DNA from 2 places in the Azospirillum sp. UFLA03-27 genome. Region 2 is predicted to be linked to the other one. Evidence: predicted binding sites of a transcription regulator. Region 2 holds the regulator's gene; the other holds the start of a gene.
What was found. Region 2 encodes PhoB, which activates phosphate uptake and scavenging genes when phosphate is short. Its sites were predicted from a motif close to TNTCATAAAACTGTCA; they were not measured.
Positions count from the first base shown of each region.

Region 1: the regulator PhoB is predicted to act here: its motif matches at 6,223-6,238, upstream of ugpB (sn-glycerol-3-phosphate ABC transporter substrate-binding protein UgpB).

Region 1 covers NZ_JAUQTX010000063.1:10,227-18,454, reverse strand. Annotated here, with positions in the region: gene Q4I23_RS12120 (type III PLP-dependent enzyme) at 1-1,097, opposite strand, end outside; gene Q4I23_RS12115 (MgtC/SapB family protein) at 1,540-2,013, shown strand; gene Q4I23_RS12110 (multidrug effflux MFS transporter) at 1,997-3,181, opposite strand; gene Q4I23_RS12105 (M48 family metallopeptidase) at 3,245-4,063, opposite strand; gene Q4I23_RS12100 (sensor histidine kinase) at 4,262-5,392, shown strand; gene Q4I23_RS12095 (hypothetical protein) at 5,651-5,992, shown strand; gene ugpB (sn-glycerol-3-phosphate ABC transporter substrate-binding protein UgpB) at 6,307-7,644, shown strand; gene ugpA (sn-glycerol-3-phosphate ABC transporter permease UgpA) at 7,875-8,228, shown strand, end outside.
Region 2 covers NZ_JAUQTX010000017.1:18,858-27,085, forward strand. Annotated here, with positions in the region: gene Q4I23_RS04515 (hypothetical protein) at 139-948, shown strand; gene Q4I23_RS04520 (HesA/MoeB/ThiF family protein) at 1,020-1,808, shown strand; gene Q4I23_RS04525 (DsrE family protein) at 1,835-2,272, shown strand; gene Q4I23_RS04530 (hypothetical protein) at 2,278-2,535, shown strand; gene phoB (phosphate regulon transcriptional regulator PhoB) at 2,730-3,434, opposite strand; gene phoU (phosphate signaling complex protein PhoU) at 3,466-4,266, opposite strand; gene pstB (phosphate ABC transporter ATP-binding protein PstB) at 4,326-5,111, opposite strand; gene pstA (phosphate ABC transporter permease PstA) at 5,149-6,447, opposite strand; gene pstC (phosphate ABC transporter permease subunit PstC) at 6,440-7,822, opposite strand; gene Q4I23_RS04560 (PstS family phosphate ABC transporter substrate-binding protein) at 7,915-8,228, opposite strand, start outside.

The sequences.
Region 1 (8,228 bases), on a different contig from region 2:
CAGACCGCCGAGTAGGTCGTCGTGTAGGCGCCCGTGGCGTGGATGCGCACGCGGTCGCCGGCCTTCAGGTCCATCGGCAGCTTGTACTCGGCGCGCTCGTAGAGCACGTCGGCGCTGTCGCAGGTCGGGCCGGCCAGAACGACCGCCTCGCTGTCGCCCTCCCCATCGTCGCCCATCACCTGGATCGGGTACTGGATCGCCTCGTCCATCGTCTCGGCGAGACCGCTGAACTTGCCGATGTCCAGATAGACCCAGCGCTTCACGTCGTTGGCCGACTTGCGGGAGACGAGGACGACCTCGCTCTCGATGATGCCGGCGTTGCCGACCATGCTGCGGCCCGGCTCCACGATGGCTTCCGGCAGGCGGTTGCCGAAGTGGGTGCGCAGGGACTCGAAGATGGCCTGGCCGTAGGCGGTGGTCTCCGGCACGTCGGTGCGGTAGCGGGTCGGGAAGCCGCCGCCCAGGTTGATCATGCCGAGGTCGACGCCCAGCACCTCAAGCTCGCGGAACAGCTGCGCCACCTGGAAGATGGCGTGGTCCCACTGCATCAGGTCCTTCTGCTGCGAGCCGACGTGGAAGGACACGCCGTAGGGAACGACGTTCATGCCCTTGGCCTTCAGCAGCAGCTCCCGCGCCATGGCGAGGTCACAGCCGAACTTGCGCGACAGCGGCCACTCGGCGCCCTCGCCGGAGGTCAGGATGCGGCAGAAGACGCGGGCGCCGGGGGCGGCGCGGGCGATCTTCTCCAGCTCCGCCTCGCTGTCGAAGGCGAACAGGCGCACGCCCAGTTCGAAGGCGCGGCGGATATCCGCTTCCTTCTTGATGGTGTTGCCATAGGAGATGCGCTCCGGCGCGCAGCCGGCGGCCAGCACCATCTGGATTTCCGGGACGCTGGCGGTGTCGAAGGCGGAGCCCAGACGGGTCAGCAGGCCGAGGATCTCCGGCGCCGGATTGGCCTTCACGGCGTAGAAGATCCGGGCGTCCGGGAGCGCTTCCTCCAGGTCGTGGTAGTTCGCTTCCACGACGTCCAGATCGACGACGAGGCACGGGGTCTGCGGGCGCTGCTCTTCGAAAAAGCGCGCAATCTTATCGGTCATCTCAGTCTCCCGGACGCAAGATGAAGGTGTCGGACGAATTGTGAAAAAGCAGGGGCGGAGCGGCCGCGCGCTGCTGACCGGTCAAAAAGAAAAGACGGTCAGGCGCTCAGGCCGCCCATACTGGACTGCCGTGTTGCCTTGCGGGGAAGGACCGGACTGGACAGAACCGGAAAGAGTCGGAGACGGGTGAGCCGGCGCCCACCCACAACAACATGAACCATCGTAACCTCCAAGACGCCGCCTTGCTTAAGGGACGGTCGGGGATCACGCGTTACGTCGTTGCATAACCACATCTCGAAAAGGACGAGGGGCGGGCCAGCGGCACGTGCGCTTGCGAGTTGCGGTTACATAGATCGAACGAGCCGCCTTTTAAAGTGAAAAATGCGACCGGGCGCAAAAAAGTAGCAAGCGTTACGCAAAGGTAAAAATAAGGAGGAATAACATGGACTTGAGTACGGCCATTCCGGCCTGGGACATGGCGGCCCGGCTGGCCGCGGCGGCGGTTTGCGGCGCGGCGCTGGGACTCGACCGCGAGGTCCGGGGCAAGGCGGCGGGGCTGCGCACCCACACGTTGGTGGCCATCAGCGCGGCGGTGACGACCCTGGTTGCGCTGGAGCTTTACTGGGGCATGGCCGGGAAGGGGACCGGCGGGGGCGACATGGACCCCACCCGCGTCATCCAGGGCATCGCCCAGGCCATCGGCTTCATCAGCGCCGGGGTGATGTTCCGCGCCGGGACGACGGTGCGCGGGGCGACCACCGCGGCGGTGATCTGGATGGCCGGCGCGCTGGGCATCGCCTGCGGGGCCGGATTCTACGTGCTGGCGGGGATGGCGCTGGCGCTCTGCCTTGCCGTGACGATCGTCTTCTCCTACGTCCTGCGCTGGATTCCCGACTCGGTCAAGTCCGAGGACTGACCAGAAGCCGGTGGGCCAGCGCGCCGCCCAGCGCGACCAGCCCGATGGCCGTCATCATGGGAAGCTGGCTGTCCGCGTGGGTGTGCCCGAGCACCACGCCGACCAGCGCCGCCACCGTCATCTGCACGAAGCCGACCAGCGAGGAGGCCAGCCCGGCCATCATCGGGTAGGGGCCAACCGCCCCGGCCATGGCGTTGGGCAGGGTCAGCCCGGCGCCCAGCAGGAAGAGGAAGACCGGGGCGATGACCGCCGCCAGATGCAGCACCCCGCCCAGCGCCAGCGCCACCCCGAGCAGCCCGCCGGCCAGCGAAACCGCCGTGCCGGTGCGGATCATCCGCGGCCCGCCCAGCCGCGCGCTCAGCCGCCCGGCGAGGAAGGACCCCACCGCGTAACCCAGCACCACCGCGCCGAAGCTTGCCCCGAACTGCGCGGGCGTCAGGTGCAGCCGCCCGATCAGGACGAAGCTGGACCCGGAAATGAAGGCGAAGATGCCGCTGTAGGCGAAGGCCACCGTCAACATCTGCCCGACGAAGCCGCGGTCGCGCAGCAGCAGCGCGTAGTTGGCGAACAACCGGCCGGGCTGGAGCGCCGTCTCGTCGCGGTTGGCGTTGGTTTCCCCCATCAGAGCCCAGGTGGCGGCCAGGATCAGGGCGGCGAAGCCGGTCAGCAGCAGGAAGTTGCTCCGCCAGCCGAACCACTCCGTCAGGACGCCGCCGAGGATGGGGCCGGCGGCGGGGGCCAGCGTCATGGCCATTGCCATGTAGGCCAGCACGGTGGCGGCCCGGTCGCGCCCGAAGACGTCGCGCACCACGGCCCGCGCCACCACCGGGCCGCAGCAGGCGCCGAGCGCCTGGAAGAAGCGCGCGACGATCAGCGTTTCGATGTCGTCGGTCAGCGCGCAGGCGGCACTCGCCACCAGATAGATGAGAATGCCGCCAAGCAGGGCGGGCCGCCGTCCGAACCGGTCCGACACCGGCCCGTAGACGAGCTGCGACACCGCGAAGCCGGCGAGGAAGACCGACAGGGTGAGCTGCACCGTGGCGATGTCGGTGTCGAACACGCTGACCAGGGTGGGCAGGGAAGGCAGGTAGAGGTCGGTGGACAGCGGACCGAAGGCGACGAGCGCCGTCAGCAGCACGCGGACGGTCAGGGAATCGGGACGGGGCATGGAGGGAGTCGGGCCGGGAACGATGGGGGAGGCGCACTCTAGCAGAGGCTCGGCGCGACCCCGTCACGGCGTTTCGGCATGACCGTCATTTGCAGGTGAAACCATTTCCGTCCCCTCGCCGCTGCCCTCGCCATAACGAAGCAGCCGCGTGCCGTTGGCCTTCAGCCAGAGGCGGGGCGTGCGCACGTCGCCGGTCAGCTGCGCGCACAGCGTCCAGAAGCGCTGGGAATGGTTCATCTCGCGCAGATGCGCCACCTCGTGCCCCACCACGTAATCCAGCACGGACTCCGGCGTCAGGATCAGCCGCCATGAGAAGGAGAGGCGTCCGGTGGCCGAGCAGCTTCCCCAACGGCTCTTGGTGTCGCGCACGGTGACGGCGGCGACCCGCGCGCCGATCAGTGCGGCCTTGGTGCGCGACCGCTCGGCCAGCTCGCGCCGCGCCTCCGCCATCAGGAAGTCGCGCACCCGGCGGGCGACATGCTCCGCCCGGCCGCCGACCAGGATCGCGCCGTCCTCGCGCCGGGTCGCCCCGCGCAGGTCCGGGCTGTGCCGGATGATGTGGTCGATCCCCAGATAGGGCACCACCGCCCCGTCGGCGAAGGGAAGCTGCGGCGGCAGGGCGGCCAGCCGCGCCCGGACCCAGCCGTCGTGCCGCCCGACGAAGCGCAGCGCCTCGGCTTCCGGGACGCCCACCGGGATTACCACTTGGATCAGCCCGCGTCCGGCGTCCACCCGCAGGGTCATCCGGCGGGCGCGGGCGCTTTCCCGCAGCTCCAGCGGCACGGGCAGGCCGGCGACCGCCAGGGCGCGCGGGGCCTTGGGGCGTGGAGCCTGGGTTTTGGCCTGGGTTTTGGAGGGGTGGGATTTGCGGCGGAAAAGCATACCTGACTTATAGCCCGCGCGGCCGGCTTGGGCCAATGGGGGCGTTGTCCTTCACATTCAAACGGAATTTGTCCCAAGTGAGTTTTGCATGTGATATTTGACTCCGATGCCCAAGTGGCCGGATAAGTGTGCTGTAATCTCAGTTTTTGCGGTGAAGTTGTGGTCGAGTATACCAGAAAGAACTCAACCGAAGGTCATATGACTGATCGTGCGATCTGGCTTGAGGCTCTGGTCTCCGCCAACGGCGCCGCTCACGCTCTGCTTGGGCTGGACGCGCGGCTTCTCGTGGTCAACCAGGCTTTTGCCGCGGCCTTCAGCCGGCTGCCGGAGGAGGTGGACGGCACGGATCTGACCGAGTTGGGCGTTCCGGCGGCCATCGTCTCCCAGGTGGAGGCGCAGGTTCGCCGTGTCGTTCTCACCGGGACTCCGGTGTCGGCCTTCGGCCTGCTGCCCCGGGGCGAAATGGTGCTGAGCCCGGTGCGCGACGCGGACGGGGTCGTGACCGCGGTCGCCGCCATCGCCGACACCAACGCCGCCGCTCTGGCCGCCGCCCGCGCCGAGGCCGAGCGCGCGAAGGCCGAGACCGAGCGGGTCCGCCAGGAAGCCGAGACGGGACGCACCGCCATCGGGCGCTTCCTGTCGGCGGCCAGCCACGACCTGCGCCAGCCCTTCCAGGCCATGCACCTGTTCCACCATCTGCTGATGGGGCGCCTGACCGATCCCGGCGCGCGCGATCTGGGCGAGAAGCTGGAAATGTCGATCGAGGCGGCGGAAGCGCTCCTGCGCGCCCTGCTGGACGTGTCGAAGCTGGAGGCCGGGCTGGTCCGGATGCAGGTGCAGACCTTCCCCATCGACGAGACGCTGGGCCGCCTGCTCAACGAGTTCGCGCCGGAGGCCGACGCCAAGGCCCTGCGCTTCAACGTCCGCCCCGCGGACGCGGAGGTGAGCACCGACCCGGTGCTGCTGGAGCAGCTTCTGCGCCCGATCCTGTCGAACGCCCTGCGCTTCACCGAGTCGGGCGGCGTGCTGCTGGCGGCGCGGCGGCGCGGCGGGGCGCTGCGCATCGAGGTGTGGGACACCGGCCTCGGCATCGCTCCCGCCGACCAGTCGGCGATCTTCGACGACTTCCGCCAACTCGGCAACCCGAACCGCGACCGCCGGCACGGGCTGGGGCTCGGCCTCGCCATTGTGCGGCGCCTCGCGACGCTGCTGGGTTTGACGGTTTCGCTGCGCTCGGTGCCCGGCAAGGGGTCCGTCTTCGCGGTGGACGTCCCGCTGGCGGCGGCGAGCGCCGCGGAACTGCCGGTCGAGAGCAGCAGCGCGGCGTGACGGGGCGGGGAGCCGCCTTTCCTCCTTCCCACCGAACGAACAGAGAGCGCCGTCCTCGCTTGCGCTTGCCGACCCGTCCATCGGCGCCGCGCCGGGCGTCGATGGAGCGCGCATACTTCCTCTGAAGGCCGGGGCCGTTCACGGCCCGCCGGCCCCGGCGTCATGGTCTGGGTGCGCCACGGGCGTGGCCTGGGATCGGAGGGAAGCATGCATCGCAAAGCAGGGTGCCGGCTAGCCGGTTGTCTGGCGGGGATGACGATGGCCGCCTTCGTCGTCCTGCCCGCCGCCGCGCAGACGACGAGCCTGGACTGGGACCAGCGCGGCTGCGTCTTCGGTCCCCGGCCCGGCCTGGACCGGCTGGTGCCCGGCTACAACCCCGGTGCGCAGCCCTATTACTGCCCGCCGCCCGCCGCGCTGTATCCCGCGCCGCCGGTCGCGGCCCCGACGGCGTCGCACTATCTGTCGGCGCCAAGCCGGTCCTACTGCCTGCTGCGCTCCTCCGGCCTGATGGGGGACAGCCTGTCGCAGATGGCCGGGTCCCTGTGCCGGGACGACTCCGCGCTGTGGGCACTCGCCCAAACATGGCACCCCGAGAGATGACGTAAAGGTGATAGTCCGTACTGATACGTACGGCTGATTGACAGCCTCCCCCTCTGTCCTTAAGGCTTGCAAAAAAGAAACACACATGCGGGGAGGAAAATCATCAATGTCGGCGCAACATCCGCCACCGCCTTAAGTCCCGTTCCATGCCTTACGCAGGGTCAACGTTGCAACCGCCAGGAGCGGATGCGGCGCGCCCCTGCGCGCGTGTTCCGGACACGTCACCAAATCTTCACAAGACCGTCGCGGGACCGCAACCCGCGCCCTGCATGTCAGCACATCACGCAATCGATTGGTTCCAGGGAGAGACCACCATGCTGACCCGCCGCAAGCTCGCCGTCTCGACGGCCGCCTTCGCGCTCGCCGCCGGTTTCACCGGCGCCGCTTACGCCCAGCAGAAGACCGTCGTCGAATTCTGGCACGGCCTGCCCCAGCCGCTCGGCGGCCAGCTCGAGCAGGTGGTGAAGGGCTTCAACGACAGCCAGGACAAGGTCCAGGTCAACCCGACCTTCAAGGGCAGCTATCCGGAGACGATGCAGGCGGCCATCGCCGCCTTCCGCGCCGGCAACGCCCCGCACGTCGTGCAGATGTTCGAGGTCGGCACCGCCACCATGCTGTCCGCCGGCCCGGCCATCAAGCCGGTGCACCAGCTGATGAGCGAGACGGGGTCGGGGCTCGACGCCGCGGCCTACATCCCGGCGGTCCGGGGCTATTACAGCTCCAAGGACGGCAAGATGATGGCCCTGCCGTTCAACAGCTCCACCACCATCACCTTCTACAACAAGGACGCCTTCCAGAAGGCCGGGCTCGACCCCAACAAGCCGCCGGCGACCTGGCCGGAGGTGGCCGACGCGGCGCGCAAGCTGAAGGCGGCGGGCGTGACCTGCCCGATGACCTTCTCCTGGCCGACCTGGACGCAGTTCGAGCAGGTCGGCGCACTCCACGACAAGCCCTTCGCGTCGGAGGCCAACGGCTTCGGTGGGCTGAACGCCACGCTGAAGATCAACGACCCGTTCTTCGTGAAGCATCTCCAGACGCTGATCGACCTCCAGAAGGAAGGCGCGCTGCGCTACGGCGGCCGCGACAACGCCGCGGACTCGCTGTTCCCGTCGGGTGAGTGCGCGATGATCCAGGCCTCGTCGGGCCTGCGCGGGCGCATCGTCAAGGAGGCCAAGTTCGCCTGGGGCGCCGCGCCGCTGCCCTACTGGCCGGACGCCATCGCCTCGCCGAAGAACTCGATCATCGGCGGCGCCGCCTTCTGGGTGATGACCTCGCCCAAGCGCACCGCCGACGAGTACAAGGCCGTCGCCGCCTTCTTCAGCTACCTCGCCCGTCCGGAGGTGGACGCCAAGTGGCACATGGACACCGGCTACGTCCCGGTGACGCTCCAGGGCTTCGAGATGGCGAAGAAGGAGGGCTTCTACGACAAGAACCCCGGCGCCGAGGTGCCGGCGGAGCAGTTGACCCGCACCGCCACCACGGAGAACACCATGGGGCTGCGGCTGGGCAACCTGCCGGAAATCCGCAACATCATCCAGGAGGAGATGGAGCGGGCGTTCCAGGGCCAGCAGACCGCCCAGCAGGCGCTGGACAACGCGGTGAAGCGCGGCGACACGGTCCTGCGCAACTTCGAGCGCGCCAACAAGAACTGAGCAACACGGGCCAAAACCCGACGTCATATCCCCTCTCCCCCCTGGGGAGAGGGTTAAGGGTGAGGGGGTTGCGCTTTTGCCGGACGTGCCGGAAACGCGCAACCCCCTCACCGGCTCTCAGCGGATGCCCATAGGCATCCGCCTGACGCCGTCAGCGCTGGCCATAGGCCAGCGCGAGAGGCCCTTCGGGCTGCCCTCTCGCCAGAGGGGAGAGGGTTGAAAGGGATTCCATGCAACGTCGCGTGATTTTCGACAACAGGGCGTTGCCCTACCTGCTGCTGGCGCCGCAGGTGGCGGTGACGTTGATCTTCTTCATCTGGCCAGCGGCGCAGGCGCTGTGGCAGTCGGTGCATCTCCAGGATGCCTTCGGGCTGCGCAGCCAGTTCGTCGGGCTGGAGAATTTCCAGGCGGTGCTGAGCGACCCGAACTATCTGGAGACGGTCAAGACCACCATCGTCTTCAGCGCGTCGGTGACCCTCCTGTCGCTGGTCTCCGCGCTGGGGCTGGCGGTGCTGGCCGATGCGAAGATCCGGGCGGCGGCGGCCTACAAGACGCTGCTGATCTGGCCCTACGCGCTGGCGCCC
Region 2 (8,228 bases):
TGGATTTTAGTAATCTAACTTGTCTGCGCCGGGAGTTTCGGCCGGCGCGGCTCCGCCTTTTCAGGCGACGGCCCGGCTTGCGCCACGGGCGCCCGACGATGCGGAGCTGACGGCACAGGACCAGCGGGGGAGGCCACCATGGGCGTCGCGATTCCGAATGCCTCGACGATGAACTGGTTCCAGTTCCGCGGCATCACCAACGAATTGGACTCCAACCTCGCATCCACCGACTACCGCCAGTTCACGGTGTCGAAGGCCGGCGAATTCAATTTCCGAATCGCCGACATCAACACCAACATCAAGATCGTCGACCAGAACAACAAGGTCGTCGCCGAGGCCAAGGCGAAGAACGAGGCGGCGGAGGCCAGCGCGAAGCTCGGCCCCGGCACCTACACGGCGGTCATCTCCCAGGCCGTCCGCGGCGTGAATGAACGCGAATACACGCTGGACATCACCGAACGCCAGAACATCATGATGGTGGGGACCGGCGCCCAGATGAAGGGCATCGCCCGCGCCGTCGTCGGCAAGGATCCAGGTGTCCAGAAGCACACGCTGACCGTCGCGCAGGGCGGCGAGTTCGTCGGCAACATGTCCCTTCCCTTGACGCGCTGGGCCCTCATGAGCAAGGAGGGCAAGGTCGTGGCCTCCGGCGACACGATGGACCCGGCCAAGTCGGGTGAGGACATGCTGAAGAAGCCCAGCTTCAAGATCGACCCCGGCCAGTACGAGTTGGTGATCGTCCCGCCGAAGAACGTGATCGGCGAAATCCCCTATCAGCTGAACTTCGTCCAGAAGGTCGCCAAGTCGCCCGAATCGACCGAGGAACGCCCGTTCGACAAGATCATGCGGGAGCGCGAGGCCCGGCTGAAGCAGTGGGCGGCGGAGGACGCGAACAAGTCGTCCAGCACGTCGAAGACCACCCCCTACAAGATGAGCCTGCTCGCCTGACGCCGCCCGCCGCAGGAGCCCGAGCGAGGGGGCTTGCGCGGCATGGGGCGTTCCGCGCTATTCTGCGGATCATGGATTTCACCGACACCCAGCTTCACCGCTATTCCCGCCACATCATCCTGCCGGAGGTCGGCGGCATCGGGCAGGAGGCGCTGTTGCGCGCCCGCGTCCTGGTCGTCGGGGCCGGCGGGCTGGGCGCACCGTTGCTGCTCTACCTCGCCGCGGCGGGGGTGGGGACCATCGGCGTCATCGACGACGACACGGTGGACCTGTCCAACCTGCAACGGCAGGTGATCCACGACGAGTCGTCGCTCGGCGTTCCGAAGGTGGAGAGCGCCGCCGCCCGCATCCGCGCGCTCAATCCCGACGTGGCGGTGGAGGTGCACAAGACGCGCCTGACGAAGGACAACGCGCTGGACCTGATCGGCCGCTACGACATCGTGGCCGATGGGTCCGACAATTTCGCCACGCGCTTCCTGCTGAACGACGCCTGCTACTTCGCGAAGAAGACGCTGGTGTCGGCGGCGATCCTGCGCTTCGACGGGCAGGTGTCCACCTTCAAGGCGCATCTCGGCGATCCGCACCCCTGCTACCGCTGCCTGTTCCCGGAACCGCCGCCGCGCGGGCTGGTGCCGTCCTGCTCCGAGGGCGGCGTGCTGGGAGCGCTGGCCGGCTTCGTCGGTTCGCTCCAGACGACCGAGGTGCTGAAGGAGATCATGGGCATCGGCGAGGGCCTGTCGGGCAGCCTGATGATGCTGGACACGCTGCACGCCTCCTTCCAGCGCATCACCGTGCGCCGCGACCCGGACTGCCCCTTGTGCGGCCCCCACCCGACCATCCACGACCTGTCCGCCCACTGAGCGGCGATTGGGAGAACCCTTTAGTCATGGAAGGTCCTGAGTCCCTGTCCATCGTCCTGTTCGCGGGCGGCTTCGACCGGGTTCACTACGCCCTGGTGATGGCCAGCGCGGCGGCGGCGACCAACCGCAAGGTCACGCTGTTCTTCACCGGCCGCGCCCTGAACACGCTGCTGGCCGAGGGTGCGGACGGCGTGCCGGGCTGGCACCGGCTGGACCCCGCCGACGACGGCAGCCGCCCGGCGGAGCGCGACGCCGCCTTCACCGCCAACGGACTGGCCGGCTTCGAGGAGTTGCTGGAGGCCTGCGTGATGCTGAAGGTCACGGTCATGGCCTGCGAAATGGGGCTGCGCGCGCTCGGCCTGCCTGCCGGTGTGCCGTTGCGCCCCGACGTGCCGGTGAAGACCGGCGGCGTCGTCACCTTCCTGAACGACGCGCCGAAGACCGGCGCGATCCTGTTCGTGTGAGCGCGATGACCGACGACCACAGCCTGGTGATCGAACAGGCGAACCGCTTCGAGGCGATCGCCGCGGAGGGCTTCGAGGGCCGCCCCTACCGGGACGCGCTGGTCCATCTGGCGCAGCATGTGACGGCGCATCCCAATCTCGCACCGCGGGTGGCGCACGCCCTGCGCATGATGATCGGCTTCATCGAGGACAGCGACCCGGCGAAGCGCTTCGGCCCGAAGGTGGCGATTTTGCGGGAGGCGGTGGAGCTGCTGGAGGGGTGAGGGCAGCTCTTCGGATTCCCGGCGAACAACAAAATTCACACGGATTGCACGGATTTAAGCACGGATGACACGGATTTTTCTTGGACTTGCTTCGTGCAAGCTGATCGATCCGACACGAGCTGCGCACGAGTATAAAAATCCGTGAAATCCGTGAAATCCGTGAAAACACTATTGCCCCCCAAAACTCCTGCCGCTCACACGGACTTGCTGTCCAGCGCGTAGCCCGCCGAGCGGACGGTGCGGATCAGGTCCATCTCCGTCTCCTCGTTCATCGCCTTGCGCAGGCGGCGGATGTGAACGTCGACGGTGCGCGGCTCGACATAGACGTCGTGGCCCCACACCACGTCGAGAAGCTGCTCGCGCGAGAAGACGCGGCCGGGATGCTGCATGAAATGGCGCAGCAGGCGGAACTCGGTCGGCCCCAGATGCACGTCGCGACCGTTCCGGCGCACCCTGTGGGCGGCCAGATCCATGGTCACGTCGGCGAACTGCAGCGTCTCGTCCGTCATGCCGGGGGCCGAGCGGCGCAGAACGGCGCGCATGCGGGCGACCAGCTCGGTCGGGGAGAAGGGCTTTGTGATGTAGTCGTCGGCGCCGGAGTTCAGGCCGCGCACGCGGTCCGCCTCCTCGCCACGGGCGGTCAGCATGATGATCGGGATATCGCGCATCTTGCTGTTGCGGCGCATCTGGCGGCAAACCTCCAGCCCCGACATCAGCGGCAGCATCCAGTCGAGCAGGACGATGTTCGGCGTCTGCTCCCCGGCCAGCAGAAGAGCTTCCTCGCCGTCGGTGGCGGCGTTCACGCGGAAGCCTTCCTTCTCCAGATTGTACTTCAGCAGCGTCACGATGTCGGCTTCGTCCTCGACGATGAGAACGAGCGGCTTCAGCGCCGAATTCATGCTTGTCCCGCTCCCACTGCGCGTCTCGCCGTCACGCGGCATGTCCCGCTCCATCGTTATCCGGACCACCGTCCCGCGGCAATCCCCGTTCCACCGCCTCCGTGGCCGCATCCATGACCGAACCACCCGGCTCGACCACGGCGAAGCTGCTGCCGTCGTTCTTCGGGCGCGCCGCGCGCAGCGTCGTCCCGACCACCAGATAATGGATGGTCTCGGCGATGTTGGTGGCGTGGTCGCCGATCCGCTCCAGGTTCTTCGCCATGAACAGCAGGTGCGTGCAGGGCGTGATGTTGCGCGGGTCCTCCATCATGTAGGTCAGGACCTCGCGGAACAGGCTGGTGTAGAGGTCGTCCAGCTCCTCGTCGCGCTCCCAGGCGGCGATGGCGCGCTGGACGTCGCGCTCGATATAGGCGTCCAGCACGTCCTTCATGATCGACTCGACCAGCCGCCCCATGCGCGGGATGGCCGCCGCCGGGCGCACCACCGGCACCTGGGCCAGCGCCAGCGAGCGCTTGGCGATGTTGGAGGCGTAGTCGCCGATCCGCTCCAGATCCGACGCGATCTTCAGCGCCGACACGATCTCGCGCAGGTCCTGGGCCAGCGGCTGGCGCAGGGCGAGCAGCCGCACGGCCTCGGCGTCGATATCGCGCTCGTAGGCGTCGATGCGCTGGTCGGCCTGCATGACCTGGGCGGCCAGCGCGACGTCGCGGCGGGCCACCGCCTTCACGGCGGCGTCCACCTGCGCTTCGGCGACGCCGCCCATCTGGGTGATCAGGTTGGACAGGCGCTCAAGTTCGTGCGCGAAGGAACGCACGATGTGTTCGTTGCTCATGCTTCACGTCCTTCGCTGAGGGAGGAGTGGCGGCGCTGTTGGGGATCAGAGGCCGGGGATCAGCCGTAGCGGCCGGTGATGTAGCCCTGGGTGCGCTCGTCCCGCGGGTTGGTGAAGATTTCCTCGGTATCGTCGCACTCCACCATGTCGCCCAGATGGAAGAAGGCGGTCTTCTGGGAGACGCGGGCCGCCTGCTGCATGTTGTGGGTGACGATGACGATCGTGTAGTTCTCGCGCAGCTCGTCGATCAACTCCTCGATGTGGGCCGTCGCGATGGGGTCGAGCGCCGAGCAGGGCTCGTCCATCAGGATCACCTCGGGGCTGACGGCGATGGCGCGGGCGATGCACAGGCGCTGCTGCTGGCCGCCCGACAGGCCGGTGCCCGGCTCGCGCAGGCGATCCTTCACCTCGTTCCACAGGCCGGCGCGCTTCAGCGAGGTCTGGACGATCTCGTCCATCTCGTCGCGGTGGCTGGCGATGCCGTGGATGCGCGGGCCGTAGGCGATGTTGTCGTAGATCGACTTCGGGAACGGGTTCGGCTTCTGGAAGACCATGCCGACGCGGGCGCGGAGTTGCACGGCGTCGATCGACTTGCCGTAGACATCCTCGCCGTCGAGCGCGATCAGCCCCTCGACGCGGCAGTTCTCGATGGTGTCGTTCATGCGGTTCAGGCAGCGCAGGAACGTCGACTTGCCGCAGCCGGACGGGCCGATCAGCGCCATCACGCGGTTTTCCTGGATCTCCAGGTTGATGCCCTTGAGCGCCTGTTTGGCCCCGTAGAACACCTTGACGTCGCGGGCGACCATCTTGGTGCCGTGAATGCCGGCGGCAGGACGCGAAGGCATGGCCGTGGCCGGGATGTGGGTCTGGACGCTCATGGGGTTACCAACGCCTCTCGAATTTCTTGCGCAGGAAGACGGCCAAGCCGTTCATCAGGATGAGGAAGGCGAGCAGGATCAGGATCGCCGCGGAGGTGCGCTCCGTGAAGGCCCGCTCGGGGCTGTCCGCCCACATGTAGATCTGCACCGGGATGGCCGTGGCGCTGTCGGTCAGGCCGCCGGGGATGTCCACGATGAAGGCCACCATGCCGATCATCAGCAGCGGCGCCGTCTCGCCCAGCGCGCGGGCCATGCCGATGATGGTGCCGGTCAGGATGCCCGGCAGGGCCAGCGGCAGGACATGGTGCGTCACCGTCTGCAGCGGCGAGGCGCCGACGCCCAGCGCCGCCTCGCGGATCGACGGCGGCACCGCCTTCAGCGCGACGCGCGAGGCGATGATGATGACCGGCAGGGTCATCAGCGCCATCACCAGGCCGCCGACCAGCGGGGCGGAGCGCGGCAGCCCGAAGAAGCCGAGGAACACCGCCAGACCGAGCAGGCCGAAGATGATCGAGGGCACCGCGGCGAGGTTGTTGATGTTCACCTCGATCAGGTCGGTCCAGCGGTTCTTCGGCGCGAACTCCTCCAGATAGACCGCGGCGGCGATGCCGATCGGCACCGACAGCAGCATGGTCACCACCAGCGTCAGGGCGGAGCCGACGACGGCCCCCAGGATGCCCGCCTGTTCCGGTTCGCGGCTGTCGCCAGCGGTGAACAGGGTGGTGTTGAAGGTGCTGCGGATCGACCCGTTGGCGACCAGCGCGTCGATGGCCCCGATCTTGACGTCGTTCAGCCGGCGCTCGCTCTCCGGCACGTCGCGCCGGATGAAGCCCTTCATGAACTGGTCGATCTCGTCGTCGGCGCGGACCCAGACCGTCTGCGTGGTGCCGACGATGGAGGGGTTGGCGTTGACCATCGCCTCCAGCTCGTACGGCGCGCCGGAGGACAGCAGGTCGTTCAGCGAGCGGCGGGTGGCGCGGTCGGTGGCCGCGGGGACCTGGGCGTAGAGCGCCTGCCGGACGATGGCGGTGTAGTTCCGCTCCTCGACCTGCTGCTTGTCCAGGGTCACCTCAAGCCGGATCTGCGCCTGCCAGAAGGCGGTGTAGCCCTTGCTGACGATGGAGCCGAGCAGAACCACCAGCATCAGAGACGCAATCCCGACGGCGAGCATCCCGGCGATCCGGAACCGGCGCTCCGCGGCGTAGCGGCGGCGCAGGCGGGCGGAGAACTCCTCGCTCTGGTAGCGCGACTTGGTGACGGCGACCGACATGGCCCGCGTATCCTGTTCCACGAGGTCAGTCATATTTCTCTCGATACTTCTGGACCACCCGGAGGGCGACCATGTTGAGGGTGAGGGTCACGACGAACAGGACGAGGCCCAGCCCGAAGGCCGACAGCGTCTTGGGGCTGTCGAACTCCTGGTCGCCGACCAGCAGCGTGGCGATCTGCGTCGTCACCGTGGTCACGGCGTCCAGCGGGTTGGCGGTCAGGTTGGCGGTCAGGCCGGCGGCCATGGTGACGATCATCGTCTCGCCGATGGCGCGGCTGACCGCCAGCATGACGGCGGCGACGATGCCCGGCAGGGCGGCGGGCAGCACGACCAGACGGATCGTCTCCGACTTGGTGGCGCCCAGCCCGTAGGAGCCGTCGCGCAAGCTCTGCGGCACCGCGTTGATGACGTCGTCCGACAGCGAGCTGACGAAGGGGATGATCATCACGCCCATCACGAAGCCGGCGGCCAGCGCCGATTCGGAGCTGACGCTCAGCCCCAGGCTGTTGCCCACGTCGCGGACGAAGGGCGCCATGGTCAGGGCGGCAAAGAAGCCGTAGACCACGGTCGGGATGCCGGCCAGCACCTCCAGGATCGGCTTCAGCCAGGTGCGCAGGCCCGGGCTGGCGTATTCCGACATGAAGATGGCCGCCATCAGCCCGACCGGAACCGCCACCGCCATGGCGATGCCGGTGATCAGCAGCGTACCGGCGAACAGCGGGATCGCGCCGAAGGAGCCGCTGGAGCCCACCTGGTCGGCGCGCATGGCCATCTGCGGGCTCCAGTGCGTGCCGAACAGGAACTCCAGGGGATTGACCACCGCGAAGAAGCGGATCGCCTCGAACAGAAGCGACAGCACGATGCCGATGGTGGTCAGGATGGCGACCAGCGAGCAGATGACCAGCGCGATGTTGACCGCGCGCTCCACCCGGTTGCGGGCGCGCAGGTCGGGGTCGATCCGGCCGCGGGCGTAGAGCAGGCCGCCGATGGCGACGCAGCAGCCGATGACCAGCAGGCTCCAGTCGCCGAGCGCGTGCAGCCGCAGATAGCGCTCCGCCGCGGCGACGACCTCCGGATCGGGCTCGCGGCCCGTGGCGACGCCGTGGGCGAGGTTCAGGATGTCGGCGCGCAGCAGGCCGAGCGACTGGGCGTCGCCGTTGACCAGCCGGTCCGGCAGGCCGGACAGGACCATCTGCATGACCAGCCAGCCTTCGGACGCCCCCCAGAAGGCGAAGAGCAGCAGGGCCGGAAGCCCCGCCCAGAGGGCGACGTAGAAGCCGTGGTAGGACGGCACCGAATGAAGCTCGACGATGCGGCCGCCGACGGAGGCGACGGCACGCGACCGGCCCATCTGGTAACCGATCACTGTGAGCAGGGCCAGAATGATGAGCAGTACCGTGAGCTGCATGCGAAACCGCCGGAAATGGGCTGAAAACGGGCTCCTGGCACAAACGGGAAACCGGCGGCCCTCCGAGGAGAGCCGCCGGTTCCGTCAGCCGGTCAGAGCTGGAGCGGGGTCAGGTTGGTCGCCGAGGTGCGGGCGGCGTCGCGCTCCGCCTTCGGCAGGGAGATCAGACCCTTGTCGGACAGGTAGCCGTCCTCGCCCATCGCGCGCTCCGAGGTGAACTCGGCGACCAGCTCGCGGATGCCGGGGATGACGCCGGCGTGGGCGTTCTTGATGTAGATGAACAGCGGGCGCGACAGCTCGTACTTGCCGGCCTGGACCGCTTCCGGCGACAGATCGACGCCGTCCATCTTGGCGGTCTGCAGCTTGTCGCGGTTCTGGTCGTAGAAGCTGTAGCCGAACACGCCGA